2 regions of the Paenibacillus sp. P5_B5 genome follow, and region 2 is predicted to be linked to the other one. Evidence: predicted binding sites of a transcription regulator. Region 2 holds the regulator's gene; the other holds the start of a gene.
What was found. Region 2 encodes LexA, which represses DNA repair genes until DNA is damaged. Its sites were predicted from a motif close to CGAACATATGTTCG; they were not measured.
Positions count from the first base shown of each region.

Region 1 (7,901 bases), on a different contig from region 2:
AAGGCAGAAGGAAATCCGTTTTCGCACAGCGAAATACGGCATCATAATGCCAATTATGCAGAATAGTCTCAAGTGCTGAGCGGATGAATTCAATGAGAGGATGATGGAGTACGGATCTTTTGTGATCAAGGAAAAAAGGAATGTCATAATCCGTTAATGCAGTAGATAGGAGATCACCATAGTCCTCCATATTTCGCACCATCACCGCTAAATCGCGCCATCTAACCCCTTCTTCACGAGCAAGACGCAGCATTTCCCTGCATACACCATCCACTTCTGCTCTGCGGTTTGCACTAGATGCTAGGATAATCTGTGATTGCTGAGGAACTGAATCATCTCCTGAAGGTTGATCCGCCTGATGATAAACATATCGCTTACCACTGCTAGCTTGTCCAAACTGCTGCTCAAGTGCCGCAAGCATAGGACTTCCCATAAACCGGTTATTTGCCTTGTCGTCCAAAAGAATAACGGTTCCTTCTGGTAATCCAATTTCAGCTAATCTTCTCTGTAACTCCTGCATCGTCCTTGCGGTCGGGTGGAACAAGTCAAGCTCATTCAAAGAGTCGTGAGTATCATAAGATCGATCGAGTGTAAGGGCCACTGTAACTTCCTTACAACGAATCATCAACCTTTCTACTACTGCTAGCTCTTGCGGGGTAAAGCCATGAAAGCCATCAATCCATATACGTGCTGAAGCGAGCCACTCTGAACCAGCAATCTGGTCGATCATCAGGGTTAGCACATCTTCTCCATCTAAATATTGCTGCGCTAGATGCTTCTCAAAGTCATCATAGATCATCGTTAGATCTTGCAGCTTCATGCCAAGTGATTGCGAGAATGCATGTGTAGTTTCGCCTTGCTGTACACGGTCACGAAGCATGTCCGGCAGCATGGCATAGCGCTTCCACTCTGTAAACAGCTGGCCCATGCGATCCATAATCCCTTGCTGCTGGTAAGTTCCTTTAAAGAAACTAAGCGCATCCTGTCGTTCATATAGAACACGATGAAGCAATAGCTGCTTCCCAATTTCATCAATCGGTACGCGAGCCGTTCCGCCTTCCTCCTGCATCACACGAAGCGCCAGACGATGAAAGCTAAGCGCTTGCGCCCTTATCATTCCACCTAAACCTGGAGTTGAAACGATTTCCTTCTCCATCTGATGCGTTGCTTGTTGTGGAACAAGCAGAATAAGTGGACTGCCATCTGGCTCCTCTACGAGCAATTCACGGATTTCTTCCAAGCAGTAGCGACTTTTGCCACTCCCTGCTCGTCCAATGACAAATTTGACAGACATCTGGCAGACTCCCCCTTTTCAATAAGCTAATAAGATATAAACAAATCCTACACATTCTTTGTGTAAGCCGATTAAACGAAAGTAGTTTTATTTTAACATACGAGCTCATCTACTGATTATTTTGGATATAATTCACTCTTTATGATAGCACATACGTTCGATTTACTAAACAAAAAAACTGTTCCAGGCGGAAGAATATCCTTCTGCCTGGAACAGCCCTGATGTCTCTTTGCTTATTTATCCTCTACTACGCACCTCAAAGATAGCAAACTTCAAATAATTACCTTCATCAACACCTAAGATACGTGGATGATCTTTACCCGCAGCTCGGAATTCAATCAATCGGAGCACTTTGCGTGCATCAGTTGCAGCCGCATGGATTGTTTCTAGGAATAGCTCTGGCTTCATATGATAAGAACAGCTCGCTGTAACTAAATAACCGCCTTCGTTAACGAGCTTCATTCCTTGTAGATTAATATCTTTATATCCACGGCAGGCACCTTCAACCGCGCCCCTTGTCTTAGCAAAAGCTGGCGGATCTAGAATGACTACATCCCATGTACGACTACTGCTAATTGGTTTAGAGGTATCGATTTTGCCAGTTGCTGCATCAGCTCGGCGCTTCCGATCTTCAACGCCTTTAACCTGCTCACGTAAATAATCAAAAGCATCAGCTACAACAAATTCCACACGCTCCTGAAATCCATTCAGCTCTACATTACGACGAGCGCTCTCAATAGCATGCTCTGAAATGTCGAGACAGGTGACTTTCTTAGCACCATGCTTGCATGCGTTCAATGTGAAAGATCCCGTATGTGAGAAGCACTCAAGTACCGTTGCTCCGTCCCAGTATGGGAACGAGACAACTTTATCGTTCGAATTAACCGGGAGAAGCTTACGTACTCCATCCTCTGATTCTACCTCTCTCAGCTCAATCCCACTGCGTTTCCCCCAGCCCTTCATGAGTGGTGCAATTGCAGCACGGTTCTCCCTCTGATCAAAGAAATATCCTGTTTTTTGACCTTCGATGACGTCCACTTCAAGCTTTAAGCCATTCTCTGTCACTTGTACATGCTGAGGACAATCTCCATATAGCACACCTTTAACTTCTTCAAGACCTTCTAGCTTACGGATACTTACATCACTGCGTTCATAGATCCCCTTTGGTTGAAATACTTCGACAAGTGCCTCTGTTATTTGGTCACGTCTTACATCCATGCCAAGCGTCAATATTTGAACGACGAGAACATCATCAAATTTATCGACAATCAATCCAGGAAGAAAATCAGCTTCGCCAAATACAGCCCGATAAGAGCTCTCTCCAGCAACAAACCGCTCACGATGCTCTAAGCAACGACGAAATCGTTCTACAAAGAACGCCGTGTCTGTATCTGTTAAAGGCTCGTACGCCATAATACGTACGGTAATTTGGGACTGCGCATTATAGTATCCCGATGCCAAATACATGCCGACATGATTATGAATAGACACGATCGTTCCCGGCTCTGGATTACCTTCTACTCGTTCGATTTCTGAAGCATAAACCCATGGATGACTACCTTCTAATCGACGTTTGCGATTCTTATGTAAGTAAACTGCTGACATACAACATCTCCTTAAGTGTTTGATGAATATCGTCATTATGATCTGGCTTGAAATATAAAGAAGTCAAACTGTCTCTTTTTGCCCCGATTCATTGGTCATGCTTGTCTCATGTCATTCATATAGTAATGAATAATGTCTTATAAGCCTTAATAAAGGAGATCATTCATGTTTAACGCTATTATTGTGCCAATATTAATTGGACTTGCCTTATTCTTAATGGGTATGAAAATGATGGAATGGGCGATGCACGCATGGGCGGGGCCATCGCTGAACAAATGGATGGATCGACTAACAAAGACACCGCTTCATGGTATGGCCGCTGGCACAGCACTGACTGCGCTGCTCCAAAGCTCCTCTGCGATTACCGTGATCACTATCGGCTTCGTCAATGCGGGCTTGCTGAGATTCTCGCAAACGCTCGGCATTATCTTAGGCACGAACATCGGCACAACCCTAACGACAGAGCTAATCGGTGCGAGCCTAGGCAACGTCGGTATGCCGCTGCTGCTTACAGCGACAAGTGTATGGCTGGCTTCGCTGCTGATCCCGGGTGAAGCAGCGGCAGAACAAACAGGCAGCTGGCTTCGCCATGCACGCTGCGGATCTGCTGCGGCAGCTGGCTTCGCGCTGGTCCTGCTCGGCATCCAAACCATGCAGACCATTGGCCCCGCCTTAGAGGCACGCGGGCTGTTCGCATGGTTTGCCGAGCAATCCGGCAGCGGCTTGCTGTGGGCTGTACTCGCGGGCGTTGTCGTCACAGCGCTCATCCACTCCTCCGCCGCTGTCATTGCGCTCGCAATGGGTCTTGCAGCTTCCGGCAGCCTATCGCCCGAGCTTGGCGTCGCTGTTACCTTAGGTGCCAATATCGGCACCTGCATTACAGCTTGGCTAGCCTCCATTGGCGGAACACGCGCAGCTACGTTGGTAGCCTGGGCGCATATTGCACTTAATATTGGAGGCGTCCTGCTATTCTACCCGTTCATAACAGAGCTCACAACGATTGCTTCTTGGTTCAGCGACCTTCCCGCCGTACAAATCGCACATGCGCAGACCATCTTCAATGTAAGCAGTTCCCTACTTGCATTGCCGCTCTGCTACCTGCCCTACTGGAATCGAACCAAGATTCCCCCATTGCAGGTATAGGTGCAAAACTTATCCTTTCTTATTCACTAAAGAAAGGATTTCACTACGCCTGGTGCGTCATGAAATCCTCCTCTTTCCTATTATTTATTGATTTACAGCAATTGCTGGCTGCACGACTTCGATAAGCTTACCTTTACACACATTCACACCAGCTTCTAGAAGTTTAACGCGACATAGCTTACCAGCTAATTCCGGGCTGCCCTCAAAAGCAATATGCAAATAATTATCGGAATATCCAAGAAGTTGCCCCTTGGCTACTAACTCTTTACTTGTATGCTCTGGAATTACCTCGAACGTACCTCCAACGAATTGCTCTGCATAAGCTAGCTGCATCCGCTCGGATAGATCAATTACTTGATGAACACGATCATTCTTCACTTCTTCATCAATCTGATCTTCCATACGTGCAGCTGGTGTACCCGTACGTCGAGAATAAGGGAATACATGCATTTCGGAGAACTGCATCTCTTCCATAAACTTCAATCCTTCTTGGAACATTTCATCTGTTTCACCTGGGAAACCAACAATCACATCTGTTGTGATGCCCACGTCAGGCAGTGCTTGACGAATGAGCTCAATCTTACGAGCAAATTCAGCTGTTGTATACTTACGACGCATACGTGCTAATACAGCATCATTACCTGCTTGCAATGGAATGTGCAAATGACGGCACATTTTGTCCGATGCATTCAGCACTTCGAGCACTTCATCCGTAATTTGACTCGCCTCGATAGATGAGATACGAATACGCTTTAGACCTTCAACTTTATCAAGATCCCACAGCAATTTAGCAAGTGAATAGTTCTCTATATCTTCGCCATAGCCACCTGTGTGAATACCAGTGAGCACAAGCTCTTGAAACCCTGCATCAACTAGCATACGTGCTTGCTTAATGACACTTTCAGGCTCACGAGAACGCATTAACCCTCTTGACCATGGAATGATACAGAAGGTGCAGAAGTTATTGCAGCCCTCTTGAATTTTGAGAAAAGCACGCGTACGATCGGCAAAATCCGGAACATCCAGTTCTTCAAACTGACGTGTCTTCATAATGTTACGTACCGCATTGATTGGCTGTCTTTGCGCCTCAATCTCATGTACATATTGAACAATCTTATCGCGATCCTGTGTCCCAATAACGAGGTCAACCCCAGGAATATCCATGATTTCTGCTGATGATGTTTGTGCATAACAGCCGGTAACAGCAACAATTGCATCCGGATTCCGGCGAATAGCTCGGCGGATCATCTGTCTACTTTTCTTATCACCCGTATTCGTCACTGTACAAGTGTTAATCACATACACTTCAGCTGTTTCTTCAAAATCAACTTGCTCATAACCTTCGTTCTTGAACTGTTGCCAAATAGCTTCTGTATCGTAAAAATTCACTTTACAACCCAGTGTATGAAAGGCAATTCTACTCAAAGCTATCCCCCATTTCTCCAGATTCATATAATATACACGTAAGCCCAACCATAGCTGCGGTCTCCGTGCGTAATATTCTTCTTCCTAATGAAACAGACTTAACTCCTGCAGCAGTTGCTGCTTCTACCTCTCCTGTTGTAAAACCACCTTCAGGACCGACGATAATTAACAATTTGGCAGCTTTATTCTTCAAGGATTCGCGCACAAGCGAACGAAACGTTGTACCCTCTTCTTGCTCATAACAAATCCAAGCCGCATCAAACTCGCTGACAAGTGAAAGCAGTTGTTTAAAGCTCCGTACAGAATCAATCGCAGGAATCCGGTTGCGATGTGCCTGCTCAGCTGCTTCTTTCGCAATCTTACCCCAGCGTTCTACACGCTTAGCTTCTTTCTTCGCATCGTATTGCACAACCGTACGTTCGGAGACGAAAGGAATGAATCCGACGGCTCCAATCTCTGTCCCTTTTTGAATAACAAGCTCAAGCTTATCACCTTTAGGTAAAGACTGTGCAATCCATACGTTAACCGCTGGCTCCGCTGTCATTGGCAATCGTTCAATGATTTCCGCTTCTACGATACCCTTTTCTATTGCAACAATCTTCACTAGAGCTTCACGATCAAGTCCATCCGTGCATATACATTTGTCCCCAATTTCAGCCCGCATAACGCGGGTCAGATGATGGGCATCGTCGTCAGTAATCGTAACTCTATTGTCGCCAAATTGTTTTGATGCTATAAAATAACGTTGCATTTATTCACCAATTTCTATATTAAATATCCTATTACTTAGCGTATATCTCATTCTAAACATAAACATGCACCTAACATCTTACAACTTTTGTTTACGAAAAGCTACCCATACCTCACATTAACTAGAATGGAAAAATCGCCTGAGCCACCTGATTAAAGAACAAAATAATCGGCTTTGTTAGTCCAAAGATTGGTCCTAAAGTTATATTGTACAAAGGACGAATGAAAACTAATAACAAAAGAATATATACGGTCCATTGTTCATATGGTCTTATTTTCGCCATTATACGGTAAGGCAAGACACTTTCCAAAATTCGATACCCGTCAAGCGGTGGAATTGGAATTAAATTAAGAATGAACAGCAATACATTTAATTGCACGAATAAAGAAAGGAACAGCATCATGGCTTCTATTGCACCTGATGACCACCCAGCGATGAGTCCTGTATGGGTAACAATATAATAAATTAGCGTTCCAATGAATCCAAGTACGAGATTGGAGAATGGTCCAAGAAAAGAAACAATTACATTCATCAATCGTGGATTGCGAAATTTAGAAGGGCTGACAAGTACAGGCTTAGCCCATCCGAACCCAACAAGAACAAATAATAACGTACCAAAAACATCTAAATGCCGCATAGGGTTCAGTGTAACCCGCCCCATACTTCGTGGTGTAGGATCACCGAATTTATCAGCTGAATAAGCATGTGCAAATTCATGAACGGATAATGAAATCATCAAGACAAGTAAAACAAATGGTATCCAATCAAGCGGGTAATGCAAAAAACTATCCAAAATCGATCACCTATCTCTTCCTTGCCACGATTGCAACCCAATCTCCATCGTAGCTCTTCTCAATAATCTCGAAATTCACTTCTAATAATCCTTGCTCCACTAAATGTTCCTTAGACTGAATGATACCTGAAGTGACATAAATACCGCCTGGTTGTAATACATCATAGACGTCTTGTATGAATAACAAGATGATTTCTGCTAGAATGTTCGCAACCACAATCTGAACTGGCAACTGAACATTCAGCTCCGCTCCAGCTTCATTTTCCTTCAATACGCCTAATAGATCACTTAATTTCACATTAATTTGATTTTCAAGATGGTTCTGTACCGTATTCTCGTTCGCACTATGAATAGCAACTGGATCAAGATCAACAGCGAGTACTTGACGCGCACCAAGCTTGGCAGCAGCTATTGCTAACACGCCAGAGCCTGTCCCCACATCAATAACATCCTCGCCACCGTTCATGTATTTCTCAAGCATCTGAAGGCATAGAGAAGTCGTAGCGTGAGTACCTGTACCGAAAGCCATTCCAGGATCGAGCTCTATAATGATCTCGCCTTCTGCTGCTGTATAATCTTCCCAAGTCGGCTTAATGGTCAAGTGTTCGGATACTTTAATTGGCTTAAAGTACTGTTTCCATGCTGTAGCCCAGTCCTCATCATCTACAAGCTTCAACCCATAAATTGGACTACCTGTATCTATATCATATTGCGTCAGCTCTGCAACACGTTCTTGCAGCTCAGCCATCACCACAGCCATATCCATTGTTTCATCAAAATAGCCCTGAATAACCGCTCTTCCCTCAGGGATATCATTTAACGGCTGATCATACAATTGACCGAAGGAAGTATCGCGCACTTTATTCAAAGTACCGGATTCCTCGATTGCT
Region 1 covers NZ_JBFULK010000010.1:116,949-124,849, reverse strand. The annotation lists gene addB (helicase-exonuclease AddAB subunit AddB) at 1-1,294, opposite strand, end outside; gene AC1DOK_RS14730 (class I SAM-dependent rRNA methyltransferase) at 1,532-2,899, opposite strand; gene AC1DOK_RS14725 (Na/Pi cotransporter family protein) at 3,065-4,042, shown strand; gene mtaB (tRNA (N(6)-L-threonylcarbamoyladenosine(37)-C(2))-methylthiotransferase MtaB) at 4,127-5,467, opposite strand; gene AC1DOK_RS14715 (16S rRNA (uracil(1498)-N(3))-methyltransferase) at 5,460-6,218, opposite strand; gene AC1DOK_RS14710 (site-2 protease family protein) at 6,340-7,011, opposite strand; gene prmA (50S ribosomal protein L11 methyltransferase) at 7,022-7,901, opposite strand, start outside.
Region 1: the regulator LexA is predicted to act here: its motif matches at 1,441-1,454, upstream of addB (helicase-exonuclease AddAB subunit AddB).

Region 2 (7,901 bases):
ACATCTTGGCGTGGGAAGTTAAACGTATGTAGGATGCGAGTCTGATCTTCTGGATCATATACAAGCACATCATCACCACGCGATTGTGCTGGGAAGAACCTATACATACCACTAGCCCGAATAATACCTGTTTGCTGAGCCTCGGTGAGAATACCATCTACCGTTTCCTTCAAGCCGATTGCCTTCGCATCTCCTTCGGAAATTAGCTTCTCAACTTTACCTTTAAGCCCTAGATGATGCCCAAGTAACATTTGCATATTCACATAAGGAAGCAAATGACTTATTGGATAATCACGAAGTACATGACGTTCTAAATCAGGTGGCGTCATAATTGGACCGTCCTTGCGTACATTAGAGGTCACATTAAGCGGAGCCTTAGTAACAATTGGTGCAGGTTTACCTGATTCCATCACATCGGAATCAATATTATCACGAAGCTCCTGTACTAGCCGCGCACGTTGTTCAGGGTCGCTTATTTGATTAGCGATATCAAGTCCATTCATCGCATCTTTGGCATAGAGTACGAGTCCTTCATACTCAGGCTGGATGCGGTTCTTCGTGAACTTACGTGTTAATGCTGCACCACCTACCATGATTGGGACGTCGATTCCAGCATTCCGCATATCCTGTGCAGTTACAACCATCTGTTGGGCTGATTTAACTAGAAGTCCGGACAGACCAATGGCATCTGGCTTTTCCCGATGATATGCCTCGATTAACTGTTCAGGTGGCACTTTAATCCCTAAGTTAACAATCTCATAACCATTGTTAGCGAGTATGATTTCTACCAGGTTCTTACCAATATCATGAACGTCACCTTTAACTGTCGCAAGCAGAATCTTGCCCTTGACCGCGGATTCATTCTTCTCCATGAACTGTTCTAAATGAGCAACAGATGCTTTCATCACTTCTGCGCTCTGTAGAACCTCAGCTACGATTAACTCGTTATTATTAAATAAACGACCAACTTCCGACATACCTTGCATCAGCGGTCCGTTAATTACTTCTAGTGCAGAATATTTCGTCAAAGCCTCTTGAAGATCCGGAATAAGTCCTTCTTTCGTACCTTCCACCACATAAGAAGCCAAGCGCTCCTCAAGTGTTAGATTCGAAATCTTTTCCTTCTTCTCAACTTTCTTCACACGGAAATGCGCTACAAACGCTGCTAGTGTATCATCGTTCGTTTCATAAATGAGCTGCTCGGACAATCTACGCTCTTCTTCAGGAATGGAAGCATAGCGTTCCAGCTTCTCTGTGTTGACAATCGCATAATCGAGTCCAGCCTTCGTACAATGATATAAATAAACGGCATTAAGTACTTCACGTCCAGCTTCAGGCAAACCAAATGATACGTTAGACAATCCAAGAATTGTCTGGCACTCTGGCATAGCTTCTTTAATTAAGCGAATACCTTCAATTGTTTCCTTAGCGGAGCCTATATATTGTTGATCTCCTGTTCCAACAGGAAACACGAGTGGGTCAAAAATAATATCAGATGCATTCATGCCATATTTATTCACCAGCAAGTCACGTGAACGCTGAGCCACTTCCAATTTATCGGTAGCCGTAATCGCTTGACCACGTTCATCAATTGTACCAACTACTGCAGCCGCTCCATATTTATGAATTAGGGGAACAACATGCTCGAACTTCTCTTCACCATCTTCAAGATTAATGGAGTTAATTATCGCTTTACCTTGCGAATATTTAAGCCCAAGCTCAATGACACGAGAATCCGTTGAATCGAGCATGAGAGGAACTTTTACCTTCTTCACAACTAGCTTCAGGAATTGTTCAACATCCTCAATTTCATCACGGTCAGGATCTTGTAAACAAACGTCTATTACATGCGCTCCTCCTTTAACTTGGGCACGTGCAACTTCAGATGCTTCTTCAAACTTACCTTCGGCAATCAGACGTTTGAATTTACGAGAGCCTAATACGTTTGTACGCTCTCCAACCATGTACGGACGGTTTTCTGATTCAATGTACACAGTTTCGATACCAGATACAGCTGGAGGATGCGATCCTGCAAGCTGTCTTGGAGGAAACTTGGATAATGATTTAACTAAAGCAGAGATATGCTCAGGTGTTGTACCACAACAGCCGCCAGCAATGTTTAACCAGCCCTGCTCAGCAAACGCCGTCATCTTCATAGCAAGAGAATCCGGGGATTCATGGTAATGTCCGTTCTCATCTGGTAAGCCCGCATTGGGATAACAGGATATCGATGTATCCGCAATTTGCGATAAGCTACGGATATGATCACGCATAAACTCAGGTCCTGTTGCACAGTTAAGACCAACTGAAATTGGTTTAAGATGTTCTAGTGAAACATAGAATGACTCAATGTTCTGTCCTGCAAGTGTAGTTCCCATCGGCTCAATCGTACCTGAGATCATAATCGGTAATTCACGCTTTAATTCTGCAAAAGCTCGTCTAATTCCAATTGAACCAGCTTTCACATTTAATGTATCTTGAGATGTTTCTAGCAATAATGCATCAACACCAGCTTCCATTAATGCCACAGCCTGCTCATAGTAGCTTTCTTCAAGCTGTTCGAATGTAACTCCACCTGTTACAGCAAGCGTTTTGGTTGTGGGCCCCATCGCACCAATCGCATATCGTGGCCATTCAGGTGTAGAATATTTATTAACAGCATCAATTGCGAGTCTTGCAGCTTCTAAATTTATTTCACGTGTGCGATCCTGCAAATCATATTCAGCAAGAACAACACTAGTAGCTCCAAAAGTATTGGTTTCAATCATATCTGCTCCAGCAGCTAAATAGAGCTCATGAATTTTGGAGATGACGTCAGGTCTCGTGAGTACGAGCATTTCGTTACATCCATCAAGCTCCTCACCACCGAAATCTTCACCCGTTAAATCTTCTTGTTGAATCATTGTGCCCATAGCACCGTCTAAGATCAGAATCTTCTTAGCTAACTGCTCTTGAATAGTAGGTTTCCCCATATCGTTTCTCCTTTTTTCTCGTAAACATCCGACTATTCTTAAAATTGATTATTAGTTTAACAGAATAGACGCATTATGAAAAGAATATCGCGTGCTACATTCTATACATCGGTAACAATTTCCACTATAATAATGGTTATAATTAAATTCTTATTATCACATTGGAAAAGAGAGGGATTAGAATGGCAGAGATACGTATACGTAACACAGGTGAACGCATTACTGGTGAGGAGAATGTTAAAGCATTCCTAGAAGCCCAGACCGTACTTTATGAGCATTGGGATCCTAACAAACTGCCACAGCATTTGCACAATAAATTCGTCCTTACAGATGAAGAAAAAACAGAAATATTAGTAACCTTTAATGATGAAATCCACAGCATTGCAGGTAGACGTGGTTATCGGACTTGGGATGTTATCGCTCTATCTGATGCAACACCGAACATTGAAGAGCTACTTCAGAAATTCGAGCAAGTGCATACACATACAGAAGATGAAGTCCGTGCTATCGCTTCAGGTCAAGGGATTTTTGTTATTAAAGGACCAGAAGACATTGGTTACTTTGATGTTGAACTCGAAGCTGGTGATCTGATCTCAGTTCCAGAGCGAATCCCACATTTCTTCACCCTAATGGAATCACGTCAGATTGTTGCTATTCGTTTGTTTATTGAAACCGAAGGCTGGATCGCACAACCTTATGATGATCCTGATTTCGTAACTGCCTAAAATTATTATTACATTATTTAAAAAAGTTTCTTAACAATAAGTGAGGCTGTCCCTCAAGTCTTCTGACTCAAGGAACAGCCTATTAATTCTGAATAAACTAAATTATAGCTGATCGCGTAGAATGATTTCTTGTATTTGTGTTAGATCCTGAATTTCATATCGAGGTACAATCTCCCCTGTTTGCGAAAGTCCACGACGGTTAATCCACATATTAGGCATACCAACACGGTTAGAGCCAAGAATATCTGTCGTCAGTTTATCCCCAATCATTACGCCTTCACTCGCGTGAATGTTCAGAAGTGACATCGCATATTCAAAAATAGACTCATCAGGTTTACCTTTACCGAAATCACCTGATATAACAATATGATCAAAATAGGCAGCTAGCTCAGGTACGCCATCAATTTTCTCCTGTTGAAGATCTGGCGCTCCGTTCGTTAACATAAGTAACGTATATTCCTCTTTCAATTGCTTCAACACAGCAAATGTTTCTTCATATACGTATGGACGGTTCCGACGTTCAACTGGGAATAACTCACCAAGCTCATACCCAAGAGCAGAATTATCAATACCTAGAGCTTTCAGACCACGTGTCCAAGCTTCAGTACGGTATGTAGGAGCAAGTGCTTGCAACTTTCTGAAATTCTCATCTGCACCGCCAGTAAAATTCGCCCATAAGGCTTCAAAAGGATTGATCCCAATATTCTTCGTAAACGGGAATGTCTCATAAGTCTGATATAACGCTCTAGCTTCTTTACGAACTGCCTGCTCAAGCTCCTCTGGATCAACAGCTACTTGTTTAGCTGCCTCTTCACAGGTTACACGAAACGCTTCTTGTACGCTTCTGTCGTCCCACAACAGCGTATCATCTAAATCAAATAAAATAGCTTTAATTGTCATTGCCTTGCTCTCCCTTCGATTCAGATTCTGGAATTACATTCCCATCTTTATCCACATACTTGATATTCTCAAGATGATTCTTAACTTGACCTGTGACAGATCGAATATACTTCTTGCGAAGTTCAGCGCGTTCAGCAACTTCTTCCTCTGTTAAGGTTCCTAGTTTCGCTTTACGTGCTAATTCATTAATGCGATCAATTGTTTTTTGCATCTGGTTGATTGAACCTCCCTGAATGACCGTTCATTAGTTGTAATTATCACTAATACTTTGCCATTCAGACAAGCCATTGTCAAGTTCGAGAACTATGAATTTAGATTTATTGGATCATTCAAATAATAGTATAAAAACCTTCATATGTACACTACTTATCTTATTGTTTCATTTAAAAAGTAAATATCCCATTGTTTCAGTCGAGTAATAAATCATTATTGTATAGTTTCAATCGAACATTACTCATCTCATTAGTCTTGCTTAAATAGTCATCATCTAGGTAATTCAAGAACTTGTCCTTCTTGTATGTTGTTGGAGGTTAAGTTGTTCGTTGCAACGAGCTTCTTAATATACGTTCGCTTATCCATCTGACTTGGTGCATGTTCTGCAGCGATTGACCATAACGTATCACCACTGTATACAACAACAGTTAATGTATCTGAATACGAGTTCGAGTTCGCATTATTGGAGGAATGTGTCTGTGAGTATCGATCTTGACTTGGTTCTTGCGATGCATAAACATGGACAATTGCCCCAAACAGAATCGCAATACTAAGCAGCATAACAAGTGTCATTGTTCGCATTACGAATCTACCTTGCTTCTTATGATGCTGTACCTTCTGTTGAATTACTTGCAATGAATTAACAGTTCGATTAACGGTTCTCTTCATAGAACCCGATGTATAGTCCTCATGACATGATAAATACATCATTTTCCACCACCCAAACATTTGTTCTATTCGTAATTTAACACGAACATTTGTTTGTGTCAATCAAATATTCGAACTTATGTTTGTACGAACTTGGGTTCTATGTTATACTTTTAGAAAATGATTACATACTGGAGGGCTACCCCGTGAGCAAAGTGTCACAGCGCCAATTAGCCATTCTCGATTTTATTAAAACTGAAGTCAGATCCAAGGGCTATCCACCATCTGTTCGTGAAATTGGCGAAGCTGTCGGCCTTGCATCATCTTCTACTGTACATGGACATTTGGATCGTCTTGAGAAGAAAGGGTTAATTAGACGAGATCCAACTAAACCTAGAGCAATTGAGATTTTAACTGATGGAAGTTCGAAGGGTGCAGAGAATTTCAATTTATCTGTATCACGTGTGCCTTTAATTGGTAAAGTCACTGCTGGTGTACCAATAACCGCAACGGAGAACATTGAAGATTACTTCCCATTACCGAACCATTACGTCAAGGATGATAAAGTATTCATGCTTAGTGTCCTTGGAGATTCGATGATCGAAGTGGGTATTAATAACGGAGATTATGTCATTGTACGTCAACAGCAATCGGCTGATAATGGTGATATCGTCGTTGCCATGACAGAGGATGATGAAGCTACAGTGAAAACATTCTACAAAGAGAAGGATCACATTCGCTTACAACCTGAGAACTCAGCTCTTGAGCCAATCCGTCTACGGAATGTGACGATTCTAGGTAAGGTCATTGGATTATTTAGAGATTTTCATTGATCCTTCAATAATAATCCTTCATCAAGATTCATCAATAAAATTCTCCATCATTAAGATCCATAATTAAACAATAAACGGCTGTCACAGAGTTAATCTGGACAGCCGTTTTCTTATCTTTTTTATTATCCGAAACTCCAGTAAGCGACAAAACAACATTAAGCGATTATATTAGCTTGTGTCTATGCCACTTATCTCCTTTGAACCTTAACATGAAGATCAATCCACGTATACCCCACTCCGCAACCATTGCTACCCATACGCCGATAATCCCATATCCTAATGTAATCCCTAGAATGTAACCAAGTACGACTCGGAATAGCCACATCGTAAGCAAAGAGGTTATCGAGGTAAAGTTAGAATCCCCTGCTGCTCGTAAAGCAGATGGCGTGATAAAGCTAATTGACCACAGGAATGGTTGTGCAATAGCTGTAATCAATATGATTGTATAAATCGTTGGGACTATTTCATCTGGTGGAGAGAACAAGCCTACCAAGAACGGGAATAAAGGCATGAGTACAGCACCTATGATGACAAAGCATATCGAAGACAGACCAAGAAATGATTTAATAAATTTACGGGCGTCCTTCACATTCCCTCTCCCCATGCATTGTCCAACAACTGTTACGACAGAAATGCTAAATGCACTTGCCACAACTTGAAATAGCATGGCTATGGAACCACTGATCGCACTGACTGTCATGGCCATTGTCCCTAGTTGAACGATGAAGGTTTGTGTTAATAGCTTCCCTCCATTGAAGAACATCTGCTCAGCAGCAAATGGAACCCCAATAAACATAATCTTTTTTTGAATCGCAAAATCTAACTTCAAAGCACTCTTGATACGAACTCTTAGCGTGTGATTGTATTTTAACAAATAAATGACGGACGTTGCCGCACCTAATACCCTTGATAGTGTCATTGAAATGACAAGCCCCAGAACGCCCATATCGAGTACAGTTATAAAAAGTATATTTAATCCCAAAAAGGTCAGATTCATAATTAAAGATAGTCCCAAGCAGGCTTTCGTTTCAGCTGCACCTCGGAGTACACCGCTCACAGCTTGAAATAGGGCTATCAATGGATAAGAAATACAACTACCAATTAGGTAGACTTTAGCATTCTGAAACACTTCTACCTCTGCATTACCAAATAGCAAATTTAAGATTGGTGCATGAAAGACGAACACAAGCAAACTAATTATCACAGATAATAGCGTGACCGCTGAAACAGCTTGGCCAGCAGCGTTCGACATCATCTTCTGATTACCGTTTCCTTTATATTGTGCGACTATTACTGTACCACCGGTTGCAACCGCAATGAATACGTTAATTAAGAATATATTCAAGGAGTCGACCATACTCACCGCACTTACCGCTGCAACACCAGAAGAGCTAATCATAGCTGTATTAAGAATACTCATACACACGATGAAAGCTTGATCGACTAGAATCGGGATAATAATGGCTATTATTTGCTTGTAATCAATTGACTCCCCAGTAAAGTATTTATTCAGCAGCCATACCGTTTTATGTTTGACAGCCACGCTAGCATGACTCAGCATATTATCACATCTTTTAGTTTAGTGTTTTGTGATCTTGAATTTCTACCCA
Region 2 covers NZ_JBFULK010000001.1:464,314-472,214, reverse strand. The annotation lists gene metH (methionine synthase) at 1-2,972, opposite strand, end outside; gene AC1DOK_RS02355 (1,2-dihydroxy-3-keto-5-methylthiopentene dioxygenase) at 3,155-3,697, shown strand; gene AC1DOK_RS02350 (HAD family hydrolase) at 3,800-4,597, opposite strand; gene AC1DOK_RS02345 (DUF896 domain-containing protein) at 4,587-4,808, opposite strand; gene AC1DOK_RS02340 (LysM peptidoglycan-binding domain-containing protein) at 5,081-5,518, opposite strand; gene lexA (transcriptional repressor LexA) at 5,665-6,291, shown strand; gene AC1DOK_RS02330 (MATE family efflux transporter) at 6,455-7,852, opposite strand; gene AC1DOK_RS02325 (CYTH domain-containing protein) at 7,866-7,901, opposite strand, start outside.